One region of the Pseudomonas sp. rhizo66 genome, then DNA from elsewhere that is predicted to be linked to it. Evidence: riboswitches for the same ligand, from Rfam matches in the RefSeq annotation. Region 1 holds a riboswitch; each other region holds the start of a gene.
What was found. A riboswitch is a leader RNA that binds a small molecule or an ion and turns the genes downstream of it on or off. The one in region 1 is predicted to bind cobalamin.
Positions count from the first base shown of each region.

Region 1 (3,272 bases):
CCAGCCGATCGCCGGGGCGATGTTCACTGTCGGGATCAGGGTCTTGTTCGGTTCGGGCAGTTTCGGTGACGGGCCGGTGCCGTCGGAGACTTGCAGGCTGGAGGATTCACCGCAAGCGGCGAGACCTCCGGCGAAGGCGATGACAAAAACGAGCTGGGGCTTGCGCATTGCTGATCTTCCCTATGAATGCATTCCTAATCATAGAGGAGGGCGCAAGCCCGATGGTTCAACTGCTCAGCCGCGGGCTTCCTTGAACAACACGGCGATGCCCGGGTGATAGTTGCCGGCTTCGCTGCGTAATTTGCGGTAGGCATAGGGGAAATACCAGGCGACGGCGCAGGTGTGTTCCTTTTGCAGGTCGTCGACCATGTCTTGCAGCTCTTCGGGGCTGGCGCTGTGCTGGGCTTTCTGCGGCGCGACAAACAGGCAGCCGAGCTTGAGGTCGCTGGCGTAGCTGATGCGTTTGGCGTCGTTGGTGATGTCCAGCAGCGCTTGGGTCAGATTGAGATTCGTGACCCGTGGCCAGCGTTGCGTGGCCTGAATGAAGGCGCGATCTTCGGCGCCGGCGATAAACAGGTCGGCGCGGGCATTGCGTTCGCCTTCTTCGTTCTGCTTGCGCGTGGCAGTGTCGTTCAACGTGACCAGCTCGGCCATCCAGGCTGCGGCCGAGAGCAATCCGAGATTGGCTTTCTCGTCGTGCCAGTAAGGGGTGTCGCTGTCGCCGCGCACGGCGTTGTAGCGGTCGATACAGTCAAACCAGCGTTCGAGCACCGGGCGCAGGAATTCCAGGCGCGGGTTGCTGATGATCATGCCTTGCATCGTCATCATCCTTTATTGTTGTCGTGGGCTTTTCGAGAAAAGCATGGCTCTTTGATGTCATTTGTATCAGTGTGGCACAAGATTGGCGTCAGATAATTGATCGACGGCAGTTATTCGCCCTGTGGCGGCCTCTTTAATTGACGCTCCACCCCCAACCCTCTAACCTTCGCGGCTTGTTTCAGGTGCTCTGTGACCGGTGTCGACAGAGTGAAACAGGGAAGCCGGTGAGGGTTGTCTTCATGCGAAGAACCACCACGATCCCGGCGCTGCCCCCGCAACGGTAAATGAGTGAAAACTGCGTCGAATGCCACTGCTCAACAGCGGGAAGGCGCGCGGTCCGGCATACGCCACTCATGAGCCCGGAGACCGGCCTGATTCATCCAGCGGCATCACGGTGGGCGATGCCAGGCTTTTTGCCGTCTATTCTTGTGCCTGCCCGCCGTTATCCAGCCTCAACGGAGAGCTCCCCCATGACTGATTCCCCCGAGCGCGACGAGCGCCATCTGGCGCGTATGCAGCGCAAAAAAGCCGTGATCGACGAACGCATTGCCAACTCGCCCGACGAGTGCGGCCTGGTGCTGGTGCTGACCGGCAACGGCAAAGGCAAAAGCAGCTCGGCGTTCGGCATGCTTGCGCGCGCCATGGGCCACGGTATGCAGTGCGGCGTGGTGCAGTTCATCAAGGGGCGCAACAGCACTGGCGAAGAGTTGTTCTTCCGCCGCTTCCCCGAGCAAGTGCGTTTTCACGTGATGGGCGAGGGCTTCACTTGGGAAACCCAGGATCGCCAGCGTGACATTGCTGCCGCCGAAGCCGCGTGGGCCGTCTCCCGCGAATTGCTGCGCGATCCGTCGATCGGTCTGGTGGTGCTCGACGAATTGAACATCGCCCTCAAGCACGGTTATCTCGATCTCGATCAGGTGCTCAGCGATTTGCAGGCGCGTCCGCCGATGCAGCACGTTGTTGTCACCGGTCGTGGGGCCAAGCCGGAAATGATCGAGATGGGCGACACAGTCACCGAAATGGGCATGCTCAAGCACGCCTTCCAGGCCGGCATCAAAGCGCAGAAAGGCGTCGAACTTTGAATCAACCACGTCACTGCCCGGCGGTCCTCATCGCCGCGCCGGCCTCCGGTCAGGGCAAGACCACCGTCACCGCCGCGCTCGCCCGTTTGCATCGCAATCAGGGGCGCAAGGTGCGCGTGTTCAAATGCGGGCCGGACTTTCTCGATCCGATGATTCTTGAGCGCGCCAGCGGTGCGCCGGTGTATCAACTGGACATGTGGATGGTCGGCGAGCAGGAAAGTCGCCGTCTGTTGTGGGAAGCCGCCGCCGAGGCGGACCTGATTCTGATCGAAGGCGTGATGGGCCTGTTCGATGGCACGCCGTCCAGCGCTGATCTGGCGCGGCATTTTGGTGTGCCGGTGCTTGGCGTGATTGATGGGACGGCGATGGCGCAGACCTTTGGTGCGTTGGCGCTGGGACTGGCGAAGTATCAGCCGGATCTGCCGTTTGCCGGCGTGCTGGCCAATCGTGTCGGCACCTTGCGTCATGCGCAGTTGCTCGAAGGCAGCCTCACCGAAGGTTTGCGTTGGTATGGCGCGTTGTCCCGTGAGACGGGCATCGAGCTGCCGAGTCGTCATCTCGGCCTGGTGCAGGCCAGCGAATTGAATGATCTGGATGTGCGTCTCGACGCCGCCGCCGATGCATTGGCCAGCAGTTGCGAGGTAGCGCTGCCACCGGCCGTGGAGTTCGCCGCGCCGGACATCATCGCTGTCGAGCCGCTGCTGCAGAATGTGCGAATTGCCGTCGCCCGCGATGAGGCGTTTGCCTTCACCTACGGCGCGAGCCTCGATCTGTTGCGCGCGATGGGCGCCGAGTTGAGTTTCTTCTCGCCGATCCGCGACACGCAATTGCCGGAGGCGGACAGTCTGTATCTGCCCGGTGGTTATCCGGAATTGCACCACGCTGCACTGGCGCAAAACACCGCGATGCTTGAGGCGATTCGCGCGCACCACGCGGCGGGCAAACCGTTGCTCGCCGAGTGTGGCGGCATGTTGTATCTGCTCGATTCTTTGACTGACGTTGAGGGCACTCGCGCCGAACTGGTCGGGCTGCTGAAGGGCGATGCGGTGATGCAGAAGCGTTTGGCGGCGTTAGCGCTGCAAGCGGTCGATCTGCCGGAAGGTTCGTTGCGCGGGCACACTTATCACCATTCGCTGACCACCACTGAGCTGACGCCGATTGCCCGTGGCTTGAGCCCAAATGGTGGGCGGGGTGCCGAGGCGGTTTATCGTGAGGGGCGGATGACGGCTTCTTATGTGCACTTCTATTTCCCGTCGAATCCTGTGGCTGTCGCTGCCTTGTTTGCGCCAGTCCTTGAGGCCGTCATCGCTGGCAAGCCAGCTCCCACAGGGAATTGCATTTCGTCAGGCATTACACCGCCCACTGTGGGAG
Region 1 is NZ_JAUJWZ010000027.1:33,972-37,243, forward strand. Features, by position in the region: gene QZR14_RS25630 (PQQ-dependent sugar dehydrogenase) at 1-168, opposite strand, end outside; gene QZR14_RS25635 (hypothetical protein) at 235-819, opposite strand; cobalamin riboswitch at 983-1,208, shown strand; gene cobO (cob(I)yrinic acid a,c-diamide adenosyltransferase) at 1,290-1,901, shown strand; gene QZR14_RS25645 (cobyrinate a,c-diamide synthase) at 1,898-3,272, shown strand, end outside.

Region 2 (3,272 bases), on a different contig from region 1:
TGGAACTCTTGATGTCGCGGATGTAACGGATCGCACCGCCGGCGCCCCACAGGCGGTTTTCCGATTCGTAGCCCAGCCGCGAGCGGGCGAAGAAGCTCGGGATATCGTTGAGGGTCACACCGCTGCGCGATTCGGTGAGGTTGCGGGTCATGTCCGCTTGCAGGCTCCACCGATCGTTGAGCGCGAGCTTGGCGTCGGCCTCGAAACCACGCATGCGCACCAGGCCTTCACCGTTGACCCAGTGAATGTCGTCAAGGGTAATCAGGTCATCGATCTTGCGTTTGAACAGGGTCACGCTGGCGCTGAATTCACGGTCCAGCAAGAGGCCTTTGTAGTCGACACCGAGTTCAGCGTTGCGGCTTTTTTCCGGCTTCAGGTTGCGATTGCCGATCTCGTCGCCCGGCTCGTTGACGAACAGTTGCTCGGCGTTCGGCAGTTTGTAGGCGCTACCGTATTGGCCGCGCACCGACCAGTTGTCGTTGAGGTCATACAGCGAAGTGAGCATGCCGACCGTGGCGCCGTCGCCGCCGCTCATGGCTTCGTGACGTACGCCGATGCTCGGGTGCCAGTCGGGCAGGGCGTCGATTTGCGGCCGCAGTTGCGTGTAGAACGCGTGGGCTTCGGCCTTGTCGTTGTCGATGATCAACACATCGTCCTGACCCTTGAACCATTGATTGTCGGTGCCGAACACCAGCACATGGCCGCCGGGCAATTGAGCCTTGCCTTCGGCCTGCACACCCCAGTCGGTGAAGCCCCAATAGTCGTTGTGATTAATGACCCTGGTGCCGCTGCCATTGACGTTGTTGACGCGGGTATAACGTGTGTCCCAGTCGTTGATATGGCCTTTGACGAAGTAGCTCAGGCGTTCATTGAGGGTTTGTTCGAAGGTCGCTGTGGCGATCTGCTGCACGCGGTCGTTGTTGGTCTGGTGATTGTCCAGCGGGCGGGCGAAGTCGAGGTTGGCGTCGGCGTACTGGTAGAACAGTTCCAGTCGCGAATCATCCTCGAACGACTGAATTGCCTTGCCGCCGAACGTGGTGACTTCGTAGGCGCGTTTTTTCTCGCTGACGTTCTTCAGGTCGCGGTTGCGGTACGGCTGGTAACCGTCGGAGACGTTGTGGCTGACGTACGCCAGCAGACCGAGATCGCCAAAGCCGTTAGTGAAGATATTCTCGACGCGGGCGTCTTCGGTGGTGCCGCCAAAGCTGTCGACGCCTAGATTCACCTCGCCGGAGGCTTTGCGCGACTGCGGGCTGCGGGTGACGATATTGATCACGCCGGACACGGCCTGGGTGCCGAACAACAGGCTCTGGCCACCCTTGAGCACTTCGATGCGCTCGATGGCGTTGGCCGGCAGGGTGTCCAGATAGAGGCCGCCATACAGGCGATTGTTCAGGCGCACGCCGTCGAGCAGGATCAGCGTGTCGTCGTTGCGCCCGCCGAGCAGCGAATAGGTGCCGTAGTCGAACGGGCCGTTTTTCGGCGCGACATACAAGCCGGGAATGAACATCTGCATCACGCGGCTGACATCGGCGCTGGGGCCGGCGCGTTCGATCTGCTCGCGGCTGACGATCTCGACCTTGCTGCCGAATCTGGCCATGTCGGCGACGGTGGTGGACTCCACCGACGGTGCAGAAACGATTTGCTGATTGAGTTGCAGTGGCGCGTCGTCGGCCAGCAGCACAGGGCTGAACAGGCAGCCGCACAAGAACGTTGGAGCCGAGGTGTAGAAAGGTCGAATCATTGTCTTCTCGAAAAGGATCTTCGCAGAAGAGCATGCAAGAGAAGGCATCGCGCACAGCCAATACCGGCCCATGCCCGCCCACCGCAGGATTTTGCCAAACACTTTCCAGGCCGGTCTCCGGGCTCGCGCGTATCGAGGCTTTCACCTTCCCATGGCTGTGTGGCCACAGTGGTGTATTGAAAGCATCACGCGCATACCGTTGCGGGGGCAGCACCGGACTTGTTCGAAAAGAACGTACCGGTTTCCCGTTTCACCCCATGCACGGCGGCATGGGACACCTGAAACTGGCCGGCATCTGAACATTCGACGAGCGTCTCGTCAATGTGTCAACCAACGGAGGAAGTCTATTGAATGCGTTCCAGAGCGACAAACTGGCCACTCAACCACGTATAAAGCTGAGACACCGCCGGGGTGATCTGCTTGCGATGCGGGCACACCAGGCTCAACGGTGAGGCATTGCCGGGAAAATCCTTCAGCAGCACGACCAGTCGTCCTGCGATCACGTCTGCACTCACGTCCAGCCAGGATTTGTTGGCGATGCCTTCGCCGCTCAACGCCCAGCGGCGCACGATGTCGGCGTCGTCGCTGAACAGCGGTCCCGAGACCTGGATCGTTTCACTGCCAAGGCTCCACTTGTCGTAGATCCGGCCACCTTGCTGGTAGAGCAGGCAAGGGTGGTTGTGCAGATCGACCGGCGTTTGCGGGTATCCGTGGCGCTCCACGTATTCCGGTGCGGCGACCAGCACTCGCCGGTTCCACGGTGCCAGCGGCAGCGCCACGTAGTTGGCATCTTCATTCGAGCCGTATCGAATCGCCACGTCTACCGGGTCACGAAACAAGTCGGCCATCTGGTCCGACAGGGAAAATCGCAAGGTCAGCTCCGGGTGCTGGCGGCGAAACAGCGTGAGCCACGGCAGCAAAATGTTGCGCCCCAGATCCGACGGCGCCGTCACTTGCAGCACGCCACGCAACGTGGCGGTTTCACCGCGCAGGTTTTCCTTGCCTTGCTTGAGCGCCTCCAGCACCGAGTGGGCGGTGGGCAAGTATTGCTCGCCCTCGGCGGTTAATCGCAGGCTGCGGGTGGTGCGCGCAAACAGGCGCACGTCCAGCTCACGCTCCAGTCGCTTGATCGCCGCGGCAACCTGACCGGGCAATAAATCCGCCTCAAGGGCGGCAGCGGTGAAGCTGCCCAGCGCGGCGCTGCGGGTGAACAAACCAAGATCATCAATGCGGATCATTTTCACTCCTGCAGTGAAAGTGTTGGCGCATTCTGCTGGTTTTTCTTTGTGCTTGGGAAGTCGAAGATGGCGACAAGCGAGCACATCAGCTCTTCAGACAGCGAGTTTCCATGAAAGCCATCACCTTCACACAACACGCCTTGCCCATTGAGGATCCGCAGTCGTTGCAGGACATCGACCTCCCGGTGCCGACTCCCGGCCCAAGGGATTTGCTCGTAGAGGTTCAAGCCGTGTCGGTCAATCCGGTCGATACCAAAGTGCGCGCCGGCACTTTCACCAAAGAACCGAAA
Region 2 is NZ_JAUJWZ010000016.1:130,177-133,448, forward strand. Features, by position in the region: gene QZR14_RS19420 (TonB-dependent receptor plug domain-containing protein) at 1-1,744, opposite strand, end outside; cobalamin riboswitch at 1,836-2,041, opposite strand; gene QZR14_RS19425 (LysR family transcriptional regulator) at 2,089-2,982, opposite strand; gene QZR14_RS19430 (zinc-binding alcohol dehydrogenase family protein) at 3,093-3,272, shown strand, end outside.
Region 2: it holds a riboswitch for cobalamin, as region 1 does, so the genes downstream of both, QZR14_RS19420 (TonB-dependent receptor plug domain-containing protein) here and cobO (cob(I)yrinic acid a,c-diamide adenosyltransferase) in region 1, are expected to answer to the same signal.

Region 3 (3,272 bases), on a different contig from region 1:
CGACGGTTTCCAGATAGTCAGTCAAAGTTGCACTGAATACTTGGCCACCTTCTTCATCAAATATCCGGCTTTCGCCACCGATGACATGCTGGCGTTGAATGAGGTGTTGAAAGACAAAATCGTGCCCGTCGCGATGTCGGCCCTCAGGGGTGGCCTGGCCAGCATTGCCTTGATCGCAGAGGATACGGAACTGATGGCAGGTCACGAGCCAGTCGCGCGGGCCCAGCGCCATGTCCATCAGTGCCAGGTCGGCGGCCAGCAGTGTCTGCAGAACCGGGGAGTCAATGAACGTCGCCTCGCAGCGGGTGTAGGTGCGCTGCACCCCGCCCAACAGCGGGTTGTCGGTCTCGGCTTGAAAAAAGTGGCAGTCTTGCAGCGCCGTCCACTGGCGTTCCCGTTGGCGATACTGGAACTTGCAGATGCGTCGTTCGCGAAGACCGTTCTCTGCGCTGAGATACGCGTCGGTATGCAAATGCTCCCAGGTTGCATTGAATGCCCGGCATGCTTCGCGTCCCAGCAGTGCTACATCCAATGCTGGATAATGGGCGCTGTGCGCATAGTGGCAATTGCGCAGTAGTTCGGAAAGTTCCTTTAGTCCGGCATCACTTGCAAGCCGTAACGCGTTACCGGCACTCATGTTGTGGATACCCATGGGTGCAGGAAAGAAACAGGCAGGATCAAATACTGATAATAATCAGCCATGCAAGAAATCCTTTCTTGAGAGACTCATAGTCCTTGTGCGAACTCATCGTTCATATCTTGTATTGATTTATCAATTTGGTTTTTGTAAAGATATGTAATCGAATGCACGCGGCCGCTCTATTTCAGGGTTTAACGCGGTGGTAGTTTTCTTATGTAACGGATAGGGCATGTAAGACATAACTTACAACTACTTTTTAAGTGAGAAGTGTTCGCGATCATTAGATGAAAAAGTTGGTGCCCTTATAACCACAATGATCCAGGCGTTGACCCGCCTGCCGTGCATGCGTAGCCTTGCGCATTCGAGGTTCTCCGGCGTATGCCGGAGCTAAGAAGGGAACGCGGTCAATGCCGCGGCTGCCCCCGCAACTGTGAACGGTGATGTTCGCTGCCATGCCACTGCCAGCTCAATCGATGAGCCAGCGGGAAGGCGCAGCCAACGCCAGGCCCAGCGCCTGAACGCCGTCAGCCAGGAGACCTGCCTCGTCACAGATTCTCACTACAACCGGGCGGGGTGATCCGGTGGCGAATGCTTCCGGCGCGCACGCGCGTTGCCGGTACTCGTCCCGTATGCCCGCCGCTTGCCAAAGGGCATACCGATGAAAACACTGGCCAAACTCCCCGTCACCATCGTCACCGGCTTCCTTGGCTCGGGCAAGACCACGCTGCTGCGGCACATGCTCGACAACGCGCAGGGCCGTCGCATCGCGGTGATCGTCAACGAGTTCGGCGAGTTGGGCATTGACGGTGAAATCCTCAAGCAATGCACCATCGGTTGCACCGAAGAAGAAGCCACCGGCCGCGTTTACGAGTTGGCCAACGGCTGCCTGTGCTGCACCGTTCAGGAAGAGTTCTTCCCGGTGATGCGCGAACTGGTTGCCCGTCGTGGCGACCTCGACCACATCCTCATCGAAACCTCGGGCCTGGCCCTGCCAAAACCGCTGGTGCAAGCCTTCCAGTGGCCGGAAATCCGTAGCGCCTGCACCGTTGACGCGGTGATCACCGTGGTCGACAGCCCGGCCGTCGCTGCTGGCACCTTCGCCGCGTTCCCGGATCAGGTCGATGCCCAGCGCAAACTCGACCCGAACCTCGATCACGAATCGCCGCTGCACGAATTGTTCGCCGACCAACTGGCCAGCGCCGACCTGGTGATCCTCAACAAAGCCGACCAGACCAGCGCGCAAGACCTCGCTCGTGTCCGCGCCGAAGTCGCCGAAGAGCTGCCGCCAGCAGTGAAAATCATCGAAGCCAGCAACGGTCGTCTGCCGCTGGACGTGCTGATCGGCCTCGGCGCCGGGTCCGAGGAACACATCGACAGCCGTCACAGCCATCACGATCATCACCACGACGGTGATGACGACCACGATGACCACGATCACGACGCTTTCGATTCGATCTCCATCGAACTGCCGCAAGCCGACGAAAGCCTGCTGCTCGACGCCCTGACGCAACTGGTGGTTCAGCACGGTATCCTGCGTGTCAAAGGTTTCGCGGCCATCCCGAACAAACCAATGCGTCTGCTGATCCAGGGCGTGGGCACGCGTTTCGACAAGCATTTCGACCGTCAGTGGGGCGCCGATGAAGCGCGCGTCACGCGTCTGGTGCTGATCGGCCAGGAACTCGACGCCGCCCGACTCGAAGCGCAACTGCGCGCCGCGCTCAGCGTTTAAGCCATGCACCTGCTCAGGACCCAGCCCGGCGGTTTCGTCTCGGATGACAACATTGCCGACCTTGGCCAAACCCCCGCCGAGCTGGTGATCCTGTGCAGCGGCGACTCCAGTCTGGCGCTGCTCGCCGAGGCCGCGCAGCAATTGCCCGAGGATTACCCGAGCCTGCGTCTGGCCAACCCGATGCAGGTGCAGAATCACGCTTCGGTCGATCTGTACGTCGACGAAGTGCTGCGTCATGCCAAGGTCATTCTGATTTCGTTGCACGGCGGCATCGCTTACTGGCGTTACGGCGTCGAGCGTCTGGTCGAACTGTCTGAGCGTGGTGTGCAGCTGATTCTGGTGCCGGGCGATGACCGTCCTGATCCGGAACTCAGTGACTTGAGCACCGTCAACGCCGTGGATCGTGATCGCCTCTGGCAGTTCTTGCGTCAGGGTGGCCTGGGCAATGCGCTGGATTTCTTCCGCTGTCTGGCCAACCGCTGGCTGGCTCGCGATTATGCTTGGGAAGAACCGCAAACCCTGCCGCGCACGGCGATTTACCACCCGAACAAAACCACCGCCGCACTGAGTGACTGGCAAGCCGAATGGCTGCCCGAGCACCCGGTCGCGGCGGTGTTGTTTTACCGCTCGCATCTGCAAGCGGCGAACACTGCGTTTATCGATGTGTTCTGCCAGCGCTTGCAGGCGGCGGGGCTGAATCCGCTGCCGATTGCGGTGGCCAGTTTGAAAGAGCCCGGCTGCCTGGCGGTGGTCGAGGACTGGCTGGACGAGGTCGAGGCCGGGGTGATTCTCAACACCACCGGGTTTGCCCAGTCCAGTCCTGAAGCGCCGCACTTGCGGCCGTTTCGCCGCAACATCCCGGTGATTCAGGCAATCTGCGCGCAGGACAACGAGCCCGGCTGG
Region 3 is NZ_JAUJWZ010000001.1:83,972-87,243, forward strand. Features, by position in the region: gene QZR14_RS00290 (2OG-Fe dioxygenase family protein) at 1-637, opposite strand, end outside; cobalamin riboswitch at 988-1,199, shown strand; gene cobW (cobalamin biosynthesis protein CobW) at 1,299-2,369, shown strand; gene cobN (cobaltochelatase subunit CobN) at 2,373-3,272, shown strand, end outside.
Region 3: it holds a riboswitch for cobalamin, as region 1 does, so the genes downstream of both, cobW (cobalamin biosynthesis protein CobW) here and cobO (cob(I)yrinic acid a,c-diamide adenosyltransferase) in region 1, are expected to answer to the same signal.